Regions from separate parts of the Streptomyces huasconensis genome, predicted to be linked through region 4. Evidence: riboswitches for the same ligand, from Rfam matches in the RefSeq annotation. Region 4 holds a riboswitch; each other region holds the start of a gene.
The links. A riboswitch is a leader RNA that binds a small molecule or an ion and turns the genes downstream of it on or off. The one in region 4 is predicted to bind cyclic di-AMP.

Region 1 (4,203 bases), 2.8 Mb from region 4:
GGTAACCACAAGAGAGCACCTCAGGGAGGGGCGGACACCATGACAGCCATCGACGTCTTCGAGCACGGCATTCCGGCCGAGAGCGACTTCGGCTACGCGCAGGCGATCAGGTCCGGCGAGCTGATCCACGTCTCCGGACAGCTCTCACTCGACGAGGCGGGCGCCTTCCGCTATGCGGACGACTTCACCGCCCAGCTCCAGGCGACGTACACCAACCTGGACAAGATCCTGGGCCATTACGGCGCCACCCGGCGCCAGGTCGTCTCCCAGAACCTGTATGTGGTGGACCTTCGGCAGTACGCCACGGCGGCAGCCGAAGGCAACCTGGCCTATTTCGGCGGCCACCGTCCCGCCAGCACGGTCGTCGGCGTCACCGACCTGACCTTCCCCGGCCAGGTCGTCGAGATCAGCTTCGTCGTCGACATGCGGCTGCCCGCCTGATCGCACTCGCCTCGCAGGTGGACCTGGGCATCCCCTCACGCACCGAACGTACGTCCTGTACATTTTTGACGGAGCTGGTCTCGTCCGTCGACCCGTACAAGAGAGGCGTGCCATGTACCGTCCGTCCGCCCGTCATGTCCTGCCCGAGTTCACCGAGCGCACCAGCTCGGGGACGCGGACCATGGACCCGTACTCCCGGCTGCTCGAAGAGCGGATCGTCTTTCTCGGCACGCCTGTTGACGACACGTCGGCGAACGACGTGATGGCGCAGTTCATGCATCTGGAGTACCTCGCGCCGGACCGTGACATCTCGCTGTACATCAACTCCCCCGGTGGCTCGTTCAGCGCGATGACCGCCCTCTACGACACGATCCGGTTCGTCAGCTGCGACGTGGAGACGATCTGTCTCGGCCAGGCCGCCTCGGCCGCCGCCGTCCTGCTGGCGGCCGGCACCCCCGGCAAGCGGTACGCACTGCCCGGGGCCCGGGTCCTGATCCACCAACCCTCCTTCTCCGAGCCGATCCAGGGGCAGGCCAGCGATCTGGCGATCCAGGCCGACGAGATCGCGCGGACCCGGGAACTCCTCGAAGAACTGCTCGCGCGGCACACGGGACAGAGCCGTGAGCGGATCACCGCCGACATCGAGCGGGACAAGATCCTCGACGCCCGGGCCGCCGTGGAGTACGGGCTCGTGGACCGGATCGTCGCGAGCCGCAAGACCTCGTCCGGCACGCACGGGACGAGGTGACCCGCGGATGCTGCCACCCGAGCTGCCCCCGCTGCCCGCTCTGACCCGCGCGGAGGCCGAGCTGATCGACCGTTACCTGGAAGTCGTCGACCTGCTCGGCCGGATCAACCCCGCCCGCACCGAGCACACCTACGGCGGTCTGCGCGCCGCACAGGCCCTGGTCGGCCGGGCGACGGCCCTGCGGGACGCGCTGACCCTCATGCATCAGCGCGGCGAGAACGAGGTCCACGCCGCCACGCTCGCCCGGGCGCTGCGCGTCCTGGACGGCGAGCGGCGGGCCGGGCGGGTGGGCGTGCCGCCGTCGGCGGGCCGGTGAACCGCCCGCCGACGGCCTCCCGCCCGCGGGAGGCGGCCACCCGCTGAACGACGCGTTCCGTTCGGTAGAACGTCCGGTTCCGTTTCGAAACGGACCAGATGGGCTACCTCAGTTGGCGTATTTGGGACTCCCTTATCACGCGGCCGGGAGTTGCGCGAAACACCTACGACGAGAGCGGAATGGATCGTTCCAGTGCTGGTCGAACCGTCGTCAGACACGGCCGCGGAAGGTCGAATTCGGCAGCGTCCACCCGAACAGGTCAGTCGTGAGTAGCCTCACAAAACGTCGTTTCGACTCGGTTTTCGAGCTGTTTTCGGGTCAAGATCCCTTCCGACGACATGCCTCCGCCACAGCGGCGGGGCGATCCGGGCGGACGCCGAGTCCTGCCGCCGCCCGGATGACCGGTCGACATCGGTGCATCGGCAGGAGTGGAGGACCCAATCAAGGCGGGCCCGTCCGGAGAGTCCGGACGACGCCCTTGGGGTGAAGCCGCAGAGCATGACGCGGCCGGGCATCTTCGCCTGCCCGAACCCGACAGGTCATCCTTCACAGGCGGCTGACGAAGGGTTACGCATGACCGCGCTGAATCACGTTCCGTCGCTGCTCGGCAGGACCGGGGCCGTCTCGGCCCTCACCCTCGCCGTTGTGGGCGGCACCGTCATGGCCCCCGGGCTCACGTCGGAAGCCGAGGCAGCCACCCACGGAACGAAAGCGCTCAAGATCGCGGCGTCCAAGAAGGGCTCCCCGTACAGCTATGGAGCGGTGGGACCCCACCGCTTCGACTGCTCGGGCCTGACGCTGTACTCGTACAAGCGCACGGGCAAGAAGCTGCCGCGCACGGCCGCCGCGCAGTACAACAAGACGCGGCACATCGCCAAGTCCCAGCGGGCCCGCGGTGACCTGGTGTTCTTCCACTCGGGCCGCAACGTCTACCACGTCGGGATCTACGCGGGTGACGGCCGCATCTGGCACGCACCGAAGAGGGGGACCGTGGTACGCAAGGACAAGATCTGGAGCAAGAGCGTCTGGTACGGCCGGGTCCGCTAGCCCGCCTGCCGCGCCCGGCCGGCCGCGGGGGTCCGTGGACCCGCATACCGCGCCCGGCCGGGCACACGCCCGGCACCGTCCGCAGTGCGTCCGGCACGGCGGGCGGGGCCGCGCGACGAGAGGCCGCCCCCTCCGCGTGAGGGGGCACCCTCACGTCCGCAGGGGTGCGAGGAGCAGCGCCAGGCCCAGCGCGCCGAGCGCGGCGCCGGTGACGGCTTCGACGGCCCGTGCGGCGCGCGGCCTGCGCAGCCACCTGCCGAGCCGGTCCACCGTGAGGGCCACGACCGGGAACCACAGCAGGGCGAGCGCCACGACGACGCCCGCGAGCAGCAGCGTCCTCGGCATCGCCGGGCTGCCGTCCGGCACGAACTGCGGCAGCACACTGAGGAACGTGAGGGACGCCTTCGGGTTCAGCGCGTTGGTGAGGAAGCCCTCCCGCAGACCGCCGCCCCGCTCCATCGGCTCGTGGCCCGTGGACGGCCGCGGCCGCGTCGCGGAGCGCACTGCGCGCCAGGCGAGATACAGCACATAGGCGCCGCCGACGATCTGCAGCGCCCCGAACAGCGCGGGCACGGCCGTGAGGACCGCCGCGACGCCCGCGACCGCCAGCGCTGTGTGCACCAGCAGCCCCGCGACGACACCGACCGCGCAGGCGACTCCCGCCCTGCGTGAGGAGAGGGCGTTGCGTACGACGACGGTGAAGTCGGCGCCCGGCAGGGCGACGATGCCCGCGGCGACGCCCGTGAAGGCGACCAGTTGTGCGTCCATGCCGCCCAGCCTGCCGGGCGCGAGCCTTCAGCAGGTATGTGGAATATCCTGGGTCTGCCTTAAGCATCCGTTTAGCCCGACCCTACGCGCCCGGTCCTGTGCCCGGCCCTACGCCCGGCCCTGCCGAAGCGCGCGCCGCCGACGGGAGATCCGTATGTACGACCCCACGCGGCTCGCCGCCCTGATCGCCGTCTCCGAGGCCGGTTCGATCACCCGCGCCGCCGAGCGCCTCGGCTACACCGTCCCCGCGCTCTCCCAGCAGCTGGCCAAGCTGGAGCGGGAGGCGGGCGCCGCGCTTCTGGTGCGCCATCACCGCGGGGCCCGGCTGACGGGCGCGGGCGAGCTGCTGGCGGGGCACGCCCGCCGGGTGCTCGACGAGATGGAGCGGGCCCGGCACGAACTGGCGCGGCTCGCCGGGCTCTCGGGCGGGAGGCTGCGCCTCGGCACCTTCCAGACGGCGGGCATCCACCTGCTGCCGCCCGTCCTGTCGGCGTTCCGCAGGGCCCATCCGGAGGTGGGTCTGACCGTGACGGACCGCGAACCACCGTCCGGTGTCGCGGCCGTGGCGGAGGGCGCGGTCGACCTCGCCCTCACCCATACGTACGAGCCCGCCGACCCGGTGCCGCTGCCCGCCGCGGTGTCGGCCGAGCCCGTCCTGGTGGAGGAACTGGTCCTGGTGACCCAGCCGGGGCACGCCCTCACCAGCGGCACGTCACGGCTGCCGCTCACCGGGCTGACCGGTCAGCCGGTGATCAGCATGGCGCCCGATCACCCGCCCCGGCAGGCCGTGGAGCGCGCCCTCGCCGAGGCCGGGGCGGCGCCCGCCGTCGTGGTCGACACGCCCGGCTACGCCTTGGTCTGCGCCCTGGTCAGCGCGGGGCTC
Region 2 (4,203 bases), 630 kb from region 4:
CCCGGCGCGACCCGTCCCGTCACCCGTATGGCCCACACCAGCTCGCACCCGCACCCCGCGCCGGGAAACCTGGGTGCAGCGCGGCGACGGGCGCGGGATCGGCGGGAGACAAGCGGTGGGGCAGCGTGGAGGTACCGGGGGCAGCGGAGCCACCGCGCACGAGCGGACACTCGTACGCGTCCTGCCCGTCCTGCTCCTCGTCGTGGGGGTCGTGTACGACGCCCTGACCCCGCCCGCGTTCACGGCCGCCCCGCTCTTCACGGCGGCCCCGCTGATCGCCGCCCCCTTCTACTCGCTGCTCTGCACCGTCCTGACGGGCGTCGCGGCCTCGGCCGCGGTCATCGTGCTGCACTACGGCAACTCCGCCGGCGGCCATGCCGAGGCCGTCACCGAACTGCTCACCGTGGCCACCGTCGCGGCTCTGGCGGTCTTCATCAACCGCGTCGTGCGCCGCGGCAACGACCGGCTCGCCATCGCCCGCTCCATCGCCGAGGCCACCCAGCGCGCCGTCCTGCCGCAGCCCGACCCCCGCATCGGCGGGCTGGACCTGGCGGCGCGGTACGAGGCCGCGCAGGCCGACGCTTTCATCGGCGGCGACCTGTACGCCGTGCAGGACACCCCGCACGGCGTACGGCTCATCGTCGGCGATGTCCGGGGCAAGGGCATGGGCGCGGTGGCCGCCGTCGCCGTCGTCATCGGCGCCTTCCGCGAGGCCGCCGAGCAGGAGACCACCCTGGAGGCGGTGGCGCAGCGCCTGGAGCGGGCCCTGGCGCGGGAGGGCACCCGGCGGGACGGGCTCGACGCCTTCGAGGGGTTCACCACCGCCGTCCTCGCGGAGATCCGGGTCGGCGAGGGCTGCGTACGGCTGGTGAACCGGGGGCACCCGGAACCGCTGCTGCTGCGGGGCGACGGGCGGCTGTGCGTGCTCACGCCGAGCGAGCCCGCGCTCCCGCTCGGCATGGGGGAACTGGGCGCGTGGCCGGACCGGGCGGACGAGTCGGAGTTCCCGCCGGGCGCGATGCTGCTCTTCTACACGGACGGGCTCTCGGAGGCGCGCGACGCGGCCGGGGCCTTCTACGACCCGGCGGCCCGGCTCGGCGGGCGGATCTTCCCCGGCCGCGAGGGTCCGCACACGCTGCTCGCCACGCTCACGCAGGAGGTACGGCGGCACACCGGGGGTGCGACGACGGACGACATGGCGCTGCTGGCGGTGCGGCGGCCGGCCACGGGGGACGGGAAGCCCGCGGGGGAGGGGGCCTGTCACCGGCCGTGAGCGAAGCGGAGCCGTCCGCATGACAACTGACGTTCTGTCAAGGGAATGTGAAGTTCCGGTACGCGGCTTTCGTGGGTTGATACAGGGTCAACTCGCCCTGCTATGGGTCGGCTTGCCCCGATAAGTACCGGCCGTGAGCGTTAACGATCAATCGGAACAGCTTGGAATACGGCACCGCTGTCTATTAACGTTCGATAACGCAGCGCGGTCGTCCCAGCCGTCACTAGAGGCGGCTCCGTGCGCACACGCCTAATCCCGCAAGGGAGCCGGGGAACCACCAACTTGGGGTGAATCGGGCACCTGTGCATCCGTGCCAGATGTCCGTAGGAGACCTTCCTGCTCCGAACCCGTCAGCTAACCCGGTAGGCGAGAAGGAAGGAAAGGAGTGCGCCCCAGTGGCGTCCAACCGGCCTGCCCCCCAAGCCGCGTACATACCGAATGACGACGACTTCGGTGGATACGACCCGGAGACCTGGGAGGAATGGAACCCCACCGAGGAGTCCGTCCGTCCCGTCCGCGGCAGGCACCGTGTGCACAAGAAGGGCGGCGGCGGGCTCGCCCGCAGCTCCACCGTGCTGGGCGTCGGCGTCATCGCCGCCGTCGGCGCGGGCGGCATGGCCACCGCGCAGGACGGCAAGCCGCCCGTCTCCATCTCCATGCCCGACCTGGGCGCCGTCACCGACTCGCTGCCCGCGGCCGAGTCCCTGCCCGGCGTGGGCGCACTGCTCTCCGATGACTCCGCGGCCCCCGCGGGCGCCGAGACCGTCGCCGCGGCCGCCCCGCTCACCGCGGCCGGTGTCAGCCACACCGACGCCCAGCAGGGCACCACGGACGCGGGCGAGGCCCTGCGCGCCCGCATCATGCAGCAGGCCGAGAACCAGCAGGACCAGGCGGACGACGCGGTGCGCAGCGCGGCCGAGGAGGCCGCAGTCAAGAAGGCCGCCGAGGAGGCCGCCGCCCAGCAGAGGCAGGCGGAGCGCAAGGCCGACGCCGAGGCCGCCGCCAAGAAGAAGAAGGAGCGGGAGGCCCGCGAGGCCAAGGCCCTGGCCGAACGCCGGGCCAAGCTCGCCAAGAGCTACGCGCTGCCCACCTCCTCGTACACCATCACGTCCCACTTCGGTGTCGCCGGCTCCATGTGGTCCTCCGGGCACCACACCGGTCTCGACTTCGCCGCTCCGACGGGTACCCCGCTCAAGGCCGTCCACACCGGCACCGTCAAGGAAGCCGGCTGGGCGGGGGCGTACGGCTACCGCACGGTCCTGGAGCTGAGCGACGGCACCGAGGTCTGGTACTGCCACCAGTCCTCGATGAACGTCAGCGCGGGCCAGAAGGTCAGCACCGGCGATGTCATCGGCCGGGTGGGCGCGACCGGCAACGTCACCGGGCCGCACCTGCACATGGAGGTGCACACCGCGGGCGGCTCCACCGTCGACCCGCTCGCCTGGCTGCAGAGCAAGGGCCTCAACCCCTGACCCGGGGCCCGCGGGCTTACGTTCCTTTGCTTGACGTTCCTTTGGGGGAGCGGACGGAATTCCGTTTCCGCCGGGTCCGTTGAGGAACGTATGACTTCTCTTCGCACTCTTGGCTCATCCGACCTCGACGTCTTCCCGCTGGCCCTGGGAGGCAACGTCTTCGGGTGGACGGCCGACCGGGCGGCGTCCTTCGCCGTCCTCGACGCCTACACCGCGGCGGGCGGCAACTTCATCGACACGGCCGACGTGTACTCGGCCTGGGTGGAGGGGAACAAGGGCGGCGAGTCCGAGACCCTCATCGGCGAGTGGCTGACCGCCCGCGGCAACCGCTCCGACGTCATCGTGGCGACGAAGGTCGGCGCCCACCCCGAGTACACCGGTCTGGCCCCGGAGACCATCAAGGGCGCCGCCGACGCCTCCCTGCGCCGCCTCGGCACCGACTACATCGACCTCTACTACACGCACTACGACGACCCGTCGGTCCCCGTGGAGGAGATCATCGGGACGCTGGACGAGCTGGTCGCGGCCGGCAAGGTGCGCGCCATCGCCGCCTCCAACATCACGCCCGAGCGGCTCCAGGAGTCCCTCGACTTCTCCGACCGCGAGGGCCTCGCCCGCTTCGTCGCGCTCCAGCCGCACTACAACCTCGTCTCCCGCGACACCTACGAGGGCCGCCTCCAGGAGGTCGCCTCGCGCTCCGGCCTGGCCGCCGTCCCGTACTACGCGCTCGCCTCCGGCTTCCTCACCGGCAAGTACCGCCCCGGCACGCGCGTGGAGAGCGCGCGCAGCGGCCGGGCCGAGGAGTACGCGGGCACCGAGAGGGGCGGCCGGGTCCTCGCCGCGCTCGACGAGATCGCCGAGGCGCATGAGGCGGAGGTCGCGACCGTGGCCCTCGCGTGGCTCGCGGCCCAGCCCACCGTGGCGGCGCCGATCGCCTCCGCCCGCACGGTCGAGCAGCTGCCGGCGCTGCTCGCGGTGGCGGACCTCGAACTGACGGACGCCGAGCTGACGGCGCTGACGGCGGCCTCCGCGTAGGCTTCCGGGCTCCCTGGCCTCCGGGCTTCCGGGTTTCCGGACTTTCGGGCGCCTAGGAGCGGTAGGGGTTGTGGACCGGGTGGCCGTACGCCGGTGCCGGGTAGGGCTGCGGCTGGCCGTACGGGGCGGGGGCGTACGGAGCGGGGTGGTACGCGCCGTGCGGGTGGGCATACGCCGCGTACGGCAGGGGGCGCATGACCGGGGTGATCGCGCGGGCCGCGTACGCCAGCGCGGGGCGGGCCGGCTCGCGGCGCTCCCAGAGCTGTTCGAGCAACTCCCGCTCGCGTACGACGAAGTCGGCGCCCGCCCGGCCGCGGCGCCCCCGGTGGCGCAGCAGCGCCAGTGACGTCGCGTACGTCTCGTACTCCAGGACCGCGCGGCCCGCGGCCTTCCCCCAGGTGTACGAGGCGTAGTCGCGGGCCA
Region 3 (4,203 bases), 2.9 Mb from region 4:
CAGCCGCCCAGCGAGCGCAGATCCTCCCCCTGCCCCCTCCGCACGCGCTCCTGGCCCAGCCGCACGAGCCCGCGCAGGACCTTGAGGTGCGCCTCGGTGCGGCGGTGCGCGGCGCGGGCCGCGGCGAGCGGTTCGAGCACCGTGCGCAGCTCCAGGAGATCGGCGGCCTCCTGCTCCGTGGGCTCGGCGACACAGGCGCCCGCGTGCCTGCGCGTGACGACGAAACCCTCGGCCTCCAGGGTGCGCAGGGCTTCGCGCACGGGGACGCGGGAGACGCCGTAGCGACGTGCGAGAAGCTCCTCGGTGAGCCGGCCGCCCCTTTCGTAGACCCCGGCGACAATGTCGTCCCGGATGGCCGTGCATACCGACTGCGCGGGAATGCGCATGACCGGACCTCCGCTTTGATCCCCGCGAAACGCGGTCGACCGACACTCGTGCGTGACTGTCTCGCGACTCTATTGCAGGACTTCGGAATTTCCGATGGGGGGCCGGAATTCATGGATATCTTTTGGCCAAGCGCGGGCGGGCCTGGAAACGGCGCCGGAAACGGCGAAGGCCCCGGCTCGCAAGAGCCGGGGCCTTCGGTGAGGCGCTGAGCGCGTCGGAGAGGTCAGACGTTGACGCCGTGCGAGCGAAGGTACGCCACGGGGTCGATGTCCGAGCCGTACTCCGCGCCGGTGCGGGCCTCGAAGTGGAGGTGCGGGCCACTGGAGTTGCCGGTGGAGCCCGAGAGGCCTATCTGCTGGCCCGGGGTGACCGTCTGGCCGACCGTGACGCCGAGGGACGACATGTGGCCGTACTGGGTGTACGTGCCGTCGTTCATCTTGATGACCACGTTGTTGCCGTAGGCACCGCCCCAGCCCGCCTCGACGACGGTACCGGCGCCCACCGCGTGCACCGGGGTGCCGGACGCGGCGTGGAAGTCGACGCCGGTGTGGCTGCCGGAGGACCACATCGCGCCGCCGGTCTGGTAGCCCGTGGAGACGTACGAGCCGGAGATCGGGGAGACGTAGGTGTTCAGGCGCTTGCGCTCGGCCGCGCGGGCGGCGCGCTCCTTGGCCTCGCGCTCCTGCTTGGCCTTCGCCTTGCGCTCGGCCTCGGCCTTGCGCTTCTCCTCGGCGGCCTTCTTCTTGGCGGCCTCTTCGGCCTTCTTGGCGGCAGCCGCGTCGTCGGCGGCCTGCCGCTGGGCGGCGGCCTGCGCGTCGATGCTGTCGGCGAGCGAGTCGCCGACGGAGATCGCCTGGGTGAGCCCGGTGTGTTCGAGAGCGGCGTCGTCGGCGGCGGCGAGCGCCGGAGCGGCCAGGCCTCCGATGACACCGGTGGTGGTGATCGCGGCCACTCCCGCGACGTTCGCGGTCGTGCGGGTGAGGCGGCTGGGACGACGGTGCTTCCCGGTGGCACGGGTGAACGCCATGAAGCGGCTGATCCTTTCCTTCCTTCTCGCCTACCGGGTTAGCTGACGGGTTCGGAGCAGGAAGGTCTCCTACGAGTCCCTCGCCTGACGGCAAGGTGCCCGATTCACCCCAAGGGACGTGTGGGTCCCCGGCTCCCCTGGCTCGCGCCGTACGGGGACTCGGCGATGGCTGTCCGGTGCCGCGGATGCGACGTGATGCGTGACGAACAGTCGGACTGACGCTAAACGGACCGTCTTTCAATCGACAAACAGAAGGCCGTTTTTGTAGCGCACGCCACACGCCAGACATGCAACCACCATATGAATTCGGACATATGGGGAGTAGGCGACCCCGGTCACCGAAACGGTCACCGGGGTCGCGCTACCACCGAACTGGCGTCCTGACGGGGCCTCAGCCCGCGACCACCGTCACCTCGCCGATGCCGAGCGCCCTGACGGGCTCCTCGATCTGCGCGGCGTCCCCGACGAGGACCGTCACCAGGTGGTCCTCCGGGAAGGCGCTCACGACGGCCGCGGTGGCCTCCACGGTGCCGGTCGCGGCCAACTGCCGGTACAGGCGCGCCTGGAAGTCGTCCGGGAGGTTCTGCTCGACCTGGTCGGCGAGGGTGGCGGCCACGGAGGCGGCCATCTCGTACTTGAGCGGGGCCACGCCCACCAGGTTCTGCACCGCCACGTCGCGCTCCGCGTCGGTCAGGCCCTCCGCGGCGAGGGTGCGCAGGACCGTCCAGAGGTCCTCCAGCGCGGGCCCCGTCGAGGCGGTGTCGACGGAGCCGCTGATGGCGAGCATCGCGGCGCCCGTGCCGTCCGGGGCGGACCGCAGGACCTGGCTGAACGCCCGTACGCCGTAGGTGTAGCCCTTCTCCTCGCGCAGGACGCGGTCCAGGCGGGAGGTGAGGGTGCCGCCCAGGCAGTACGTGCCGAGGATCTGGGCGGGCCAGACCCGGTCGTGCCGGTCCGGGCCGATGCGGCCGATCAGAAGCTGCGTCTGCACGGCTCCGGGGCGGTCCACGATGACGACGCGGCCCGTGTCGTCGGCGGTGATCGCGGGCATCGGGCGGGGCTCGGCCGTGTCGCCCGTCCAGGTGCCGACGGTGTCCGCGAGAACGGCGTCCAGGTCGGTGCCGGCGAGGTCGCCGACGATCACCAGCGTGGACGTGGCCGGCCGGACGTGCGTCTCGTAGAAGGCGCGGACCGCGGCCGAGTCGATGGCCTTGACCGTCTCCTCGGTGCCCTGGCGGGGCCTCGACATGCGCGAACTCGCCGGGAAGAGCTGCCTGGAGAGCTCCTTGGCGGCGCGCCGCGCCGGGTTGGCCGCCTCGTGCGGGATCTCGTCCAGGCGGTTGCGTACGAGGCGTTCGATCTCGCTGTCGGCGAAGGCGGGGGCCCGCAGGGCGTCGGCGAGCAGGCCGAGCGCCTTGGGCAGGCGGGAGACCGGGACTTCGAGGGAGACGCGGACGCCGGGGTGGTCGGCGTGCGCGTCCATGGTGGCACCGCACCGGTCGAGCTCGGCGGCGAACTCCTCCGCCGAGTGCTTGTCGGTGCCTTCGTTGAAGGCCCTCGCCATGATCGTGGCGACGCCGTCGAGGCCCTGCGGCTCGGCGTCCAGGGGCGCCTCCAGGTGGACCTCCACGGCGACGACCTGCTGGCCGGGGCGGTCGCAGCGCAGCACCGTGAGGCCGTTGGGCAGCGTGCCGCGCTCGGGGGCGGGGAAGGCCCACGGCTTGGCCGTGCCGGCCTGGGGCTGGGGGTGGAACTGCATCGTCGCGGCCTCGGTCACTTCGCCGCCTCCTCTTCCTCTGCGGTCTCGGCGGCGGCCTCGGTGCCCTCGGCGGCCTCGTCGTCGGCGGCCAGGGGTTCGTAGACGAGCACCGCTCGGTTGTCCGGGCGCAGGCGGGCCTTGGCGACCTCCTGCACCTCCTCGGCGGTGACGTCCAGCACGCGCTGCACGGCGGTGAGGGCGAGCTGCGGGTCGCCGAACAGGACCGCGTACCGGCACAGTTCGTCCGCGCGGCCCGCGACGGTGCCGAGCCGGTCGAGCCACTCGCGCTCCAGCTGGGCCTGGGCGCGCTCCATCTCCTCCGGAGTGGGGCCCTCCGCGGCGAAGCGGGCCAGCTCCTCGTCGACGGCGGCCTCGATGACCGGCACCTCGACGTCACCGGAGGTCTTCACGTCCAGCCAGCCGAGCGAGGGCGCGCCGGCGAGGCGCAGCAGGCCGAAGCCCGCGGCGACGGCCGTACGGTCGCGGCGCACGAGGCGGTTGTAGAGCCGGGAGGACTCGCCGCTGCCGAGGACGGTGAGGGCGAGGTCGGCGGCGTCGCACGCGCGCGTGCCGTCCTCCGGGAGGCGGTACGCGGCCATGAGGGCGCGGGCCGGCACGTCCTCCTCGACGACCTCGCGCAGTTCCTTGCCGATGCGCTCCGGGAGGGAGCCGTTCCGCGGCGGCTGCTTGCCGTCGTGCGAGGGAATCGACCCGAAGTACTTCTCCACCCAGGCGAGCGTCTGCTCCGGGTCGATGTCGCCGACGACCGACAGGACGGCATTGTTGGGCGCGTAATACGTACGGAAGAAGGCGCGCGCGTCTTCCAGGGTGGCCGCGTCCAGGTCGGCCATGGAGCCGATCGGCGTGTGGTGGTAGGGGTGGCCCTCCGGGTAGGAGAGGGCGGTCAGCTTCTCGAAGGCGGTGCCGTACGGGACGTTGTCGTAGCGCTGGCGGCGTTCGTTCTTGACGACGTCGCGCTGGTTCTCCATGGACTCCTCGTCGAGCGCGGAGAGCAGCGAGCCCATGCGGT
Region 4 (4,203 bases):
CCACCGGCTCAGCAAGAACCCCGCCCACCACGACGAGCCCGCCCACGCCAAGGGCAAAACCGGCATCCCCGGCGAACGCAAGGCCGAGCTGATGACGCATCTGCTCAACATCGACCCGCCGGACCACACCCGCCTGCGCCGCCTCGTCTCGAAGGCGTTCACCCCACGCCGCGTCGCCGAGTTCGCGCCCCGCGTACAGGAGCTGACGGACGGCCTCATCGACGCCTTCGCGGCGAGGGGCGAGGCCGACCTCATCCACGAGTTCGCCTTCCCGCTCCCCATCTACGCCATCTGCGACCTGCTCGGCGTCCCCCGCGAGGACCAGGACGACTTCCGCGACTGGGCGGGCATGATGATCCGGCACGGCGGAGGCCCGCGCGGCGGCGTCGCCCGCTCCGTGAAGAAGATGCGCGGCTACCTCGCCGAGCTGATCCACCGCAAGCGCCTCGACCCCGGCGACGACCTCATCTCCGGCCTCATCCGCGCCTCCGACCACGGCGAGCACCTCACGGAGAACGAGGCCGCCGCGATGGCCTTCATCCTCCTCTTCGCCGGCTTCGAGACCACCGTCAACCTCATCGGCAACGGCATGTACGCCCTCCTCACCCACCCCGAGCAGCGCGCACGGCTGCAGCAGGCGCTGGCGGAGGGCGACACGGGCCTGCTGGAGACCGGCGTGGAGGAACTCCTCCGCTTCGACGGACCCGTGGAGCTGGCCACCTGGCGGTTCGCCACCGAGGCGCTGACCCTCGGCGGGCAGGACATCGCCGTCGGCGACCCCGTCCTCGTCGTGCTCGCCGCCGCCGACCGCGACCCGGAACGCTTCGACCGGCCCGACACCCTGGACCTCTCCCGCCGCGACAACCAGCACCTCGGCTACGGCCACGGCATCCACTACTGCCTCGGCGCCCCGCTCGCCCGCCTGGAGGGCCAGACCGCCCTCGCGACGTTGCTCAGGCGCCTGCCCGACCTGCAACTGGCGGCCGATCCGGCGGATTTGCGGTGGCGTGGCGGGCTGATCATGCGGGGACTGCGCACCCTGCCGGTGAAGTTCACAGACGCACAGGAAACGGCCCCGGACCAGCACCGTTCTGACGGCACGTCACAACTGTGATGTTGACGTGATCTCCGCTGCATCGACTTGTGACAAGCGTTCGAGTGCGGCTACGTTCACGTCCACTCGGGCACCCGGTGCCCAAGTCGCCGTAACAGTCTCCTGAAAGGCAACCGCATGCTCTCCGGCAATGGTCGTCACCGACGCCCCCGCCAGGCCCCGGCCCTCATCGTCGCGGCAGGAGTCACCGGGTCCGCCATCGCCATCCCGCTGCTCGGAGCCACCAGCGCGAGCGCCGCCGAGACGGTGACGTGGGACCGGCTCGCCGAGTGCGAGAGCGGCGGCGCGTGGAGCGCCAACCCCGGGAACGGTTACTACGGAGGACTCCAGCTCTCCGAGGAGATGTGGGAGAAGCACGGCGGCCTCGACTACGCGCCGAGCGCCGACCAGGCCTCCAAGTCCCAGCAGATCGCCGTGGCCGAGCGGATTCTCGACGGGCAGGGCCCCCAGGCCTGGCCGAGCTGCGCCCCGATCGCCGGGCTCACCGACGGCGGAGCCGCGGCCGACGTGGACCCGGGCGACCCGGTCACCCCGGACGCGACGGATTCCAAGGCGCCCGAGAAGTCCAAGGAGCCCAAGGAGTCCAAGGAGTCCAAGGGGCGCAAGGACAAGACGGACAAGGACGCCGGCAAGGCCTCCGACGACACGTCAAAGGCCCCTGACTCCGCACGCGACGGCGAAGGCGACCCGAGCGACACGCCCGACCCGGACAGCGCCTCCCGAGACAAGAATCACGACACGGGGGACAAGGGAGACAAGGGAGCAGGCGAGGGAGAGAGGGCCGACAAGGGCGGCGACAGCGCCACGGACGGCAAGTCCGGGCGCGCGGAGGCCCCTTCCTCCGGCGGCCCCGCGTCCAAGGACCCGGCCACCCCCGCCGACGACTCCACCCCCGGCCGCCACCGCGGCGACCGCGCGGACGAGAACCCCTCCTCCGGGAGCGAGAGCGGCAGCGGCGGCGACCGCCCCGGCCGGCACGCCTCGCGTGGCGGCGAGCGCACCGAGAAGGTGGCGGACGGGGCGTACACGGTGCGCTCCGGTGACAACCTGTCGGCCATCGCGGACGACCTTGACGTCAAGGGCGGTTGGCACGAGCTGTACACCGAGAACAAGAAGACCGTCGGTGCCGACCCGGACCTCATTCTCCCCGGTCAGAGCCTCGATTTGGGCGAAAAGTAGAGGTAATTGACGACCCGTCCACCGGCCGCTTCGGGCTGTATGCCCCAATTGGCGCGAGTGAGAGATGGGTCTCAGAAGCCCTGATCGTCTTTGAAATTCCGGCGATCGCGTGACTACGGTCGTCAACGCCCGCCATTGGTGGGCCCCGCCGGTCGGTACGCCGAATCCTGCCAACGGCCGGACGGGAACAGTCGTCGCTTCGAGCGCCGTAGGCAGGAGCGGGGGACCCAAGGTAAGCCGCCGGGTCCGCACGTCGAGCTCCGAGGAGGAGCGGGACGTACGGAACCGGCTAGGGGTGAAGTCGCACTCAGGAAGTGCGGCCGGGCAACTTCACTGGCCCGAACCCGACAGCTCACCTCGCAGGCGTCGGTGAGGGGATGAACTCATGCTGTTTTCCAGCAAGGGCAAGCACCGTCGTCCGTCCAAGGCCACTCGTGTCGTCACGCTCGCCGGTGTCACCGGTGCGGCCGTGGCCGCCCCGCTGATGGCCGCCGGCTCGGCCTCCGCCGCCACCGGCCAGGAGTGGGACGCCGTCGCCCAGTGCGAGTCCGGCGGCAACTGGTCGATCAACACCGGCAACGGCTACCAGGGCGGCCTGCAGTTCTCGCCGTCCACCTGGGCCGCGTACGGCGGCACGCAGTACGCGCCCACCGCCGACAAGGCCTCCAAGGCCCAGCAGATCGCGGTCGCCGAGAAGGTCCTCGCGGGCCAGGGCAAGGGTGCCTGGCCGCACTGCGGCGTCGGCCTCTCGGGCGCCGCGTACAACGGTGGCGCCCCGCAGCAGCAGGCCCCGCAGCAGCAGGCCAAGCCGCAGCCGAAGCCGCAGCAGACGCAGCAGCAGGCCGCCCCGCAGCACCAGACGCAGCAGGCCCCGAAGCCGCAGCCCGCGCCGCAGACCGAGTCCAAGAAGACCGTCGAGACCCCGACCGGCAAGACGGTCAAGAAGGGCGACGGCGAGTACAAGGTCAAGACCGGCGACACGCTGTCCAAGATCGCCGCGGCGCAGGACGTCAAGGGCGGCTGGCAGAAGATCTACAAGCTCAACGGCGACATCATCGAGAACGCCGACGTCATCTACCCGGGCCAGCAGCTCCACCTGAGCTGACCCGGCTCCCCCCGGAGACGCGGCCGTGCCTCGGCGGAAGCACGGCCGTACTCCCCGCCCCGTCCCCACGGGCTCCCCGCCCCGGTGCGCGTACCCCCGTACGCACCGGGGCGGGGCCATGTCCGCACCACCGCCGCTCGGCTCCCTTGTTCGCTACCAGCGAGTAGAAAACGTGGGCTTACGCCCTGTTTCCCGGCTGTTTGCGCACTTGACCGTCCCACGGGACGGGCGGTCGGCTGGCCGAAGGCTCCGGGCCGGTTAGGCTCAGGAGACGCAGGGCCGAAGCGGCCCGGCGTAATCGTGTTTACGCGTCACACTCCCAGAAGGAGATGCTCGTGCCGTCCATCGACGTCGTCGTAGCCCGGGAAATCCTGGACTCCCGAGGCAACCCCACGGTCGAGGTCGAGGTCGGCCTCGACGACGGCAGCACCGGTCGTGCCGCCGTTCCGTCCGGTGCCTCCACCGGTGCTTTCGAGGCCATCGAACTCCGTGACGGTGACCCCAACCGTTACCAGGGCAAGGGTGTCGAGAAGGCCGTCCTCGCCGTCATCGAGCAGATCGGCCCGGAGCTGGTCGGCTACGACGCCACCGAGCAGCGCCTGATCGACCAGGCCATGTTCGACCTGGACGCCACCGACAACAAGGGCTCCCTCGGCGCCAACGCCATCCTCGGCGTCTCGCTCGCCGTCGCGCACGCCGCCTCCGAGGCCAGCGACCTGCCGCTGTTCCGCTACCTCGGCGGTCCGAACGCGCACCTGCTGCCCGTCCCGATGATGAACATCCTCAACGGCGGGTCGCACGCCGA

Region 1: another riboswitch for cyclic di-AMP. It lies ahead of J2N69_RS01975 (C40 family peptidase); the one in region 4 lies ahead of J2N69_RS14430 (LysM peptidoglycan-binding domain-containing protein).
Region 2: another riboswitch for cyclic di-AMP. It lies ahead of J2N69_RS17485 (M23 family metallopeptidase); the one in region 4 lies ahead of J2N69_RS14430 (LysM peptidoglycan-binding domain-containing protein).
Region 3: another riboswitch for cyclic di-AMP. It lies ahead of J2N69_RS27900 (M23 family metallopeptidase); the one in region 4 lies ahead of J2N69_RS14430 (LysM peptidoglycan-binding domain-containing protein).

Annotation. Positions count from the first base shown of each region.
Region 1 is NZ_CP086119.1:445,843-450,045, forward strand. Features, by position in the region: gene J2N69_RS01960 (RidA family protein) at 40-441, shown strand; gene J2N69_RS01965 (ATP-dependent Clp protease proteolytic subunit) at 554-1,189, shown strand; gene J2N69_RS01970 (hypothetical protein) at 1,197-1,505, shown strand; cyclic di-AMP (ydaO/yuaA leader) riboswitch at 1,908-2,075, shown strand; gene J2N69_RS01975 (C40 family peptidase) at 2,079-2,552, shown strand; gene J2N69_RS01980 (LysE family translocator) at 2,703-3,320, opposite strand; gene J2N69_RS01985 (LysR family transcriptional regulator) at 3,475-4,203, shown strand, end outside.
Region 2 is NZ_CP086119.1:3,847,430-3,851,632, reverse strand. Features, by position in the region: gene J2N69_RS17490 (PP2C family protein-serine/threonine phosphatase) at 116-1,273, shown strand; cyclic di-AMP (ydaO/yuaA leader) riboswitch at 1,510-1,657, shown strand; gene J2N69_RS17485 (M23 family metallopeptidase) at 1,669-2,745, shown strand; gene J2N69_RS17480 (aldo/keto reductase) at 2,836-3,780, shown strand; gene J2N69_RS17475 (PrsW family glutamic-type intramembrane protease) at 3,833-4,203, opposite strand, start outside.
Region 3 is NZ_CP086119.1:6,135,581-6,139,783, reverse strand. Features, by position in the region: gene J2N69_RS27905 (GntR family transcriptional regulator) at 1-386, opposite strand, end outside; gene J2N69_RS27900 (M23 family metallopeptidase) at 611-1,414, opposite strand; cyclic di-AMP (ydaO/yuaA leader) riboswitch at 1,428-1,589, opposite strand; gene J2N69_RS27895 (M16 family metallopeptidase) at 1,806-3,191, opposite strand; gene J2N69_RS27890 (M16 family metallopeptidase) at 3,188-4,203, opposite strand, start outside.
Region 4 is NZ_CP086119.1:3,213,719-3,217,921, reverse strand. Features, by position in the region: gene J2N69_RS14440 (cytochrome P450 family protein) at 1-1,114, shown strand, start outside; gene J2N69_RS14435 (transglycosylase family protein) at 1,232-2,293, shown strand; cyclic di-AMP (ydaO/yuaA leader) riboswitch at 2,488-2,674, shown strand; gene J2N69_RS14430 (LysM peptidoglycan-binding domain-containing protein) at 2,679-3,398, shown strand; gene eno (phosphopyruvate hydratase) at 3,734-4,203, shown strand, end outside.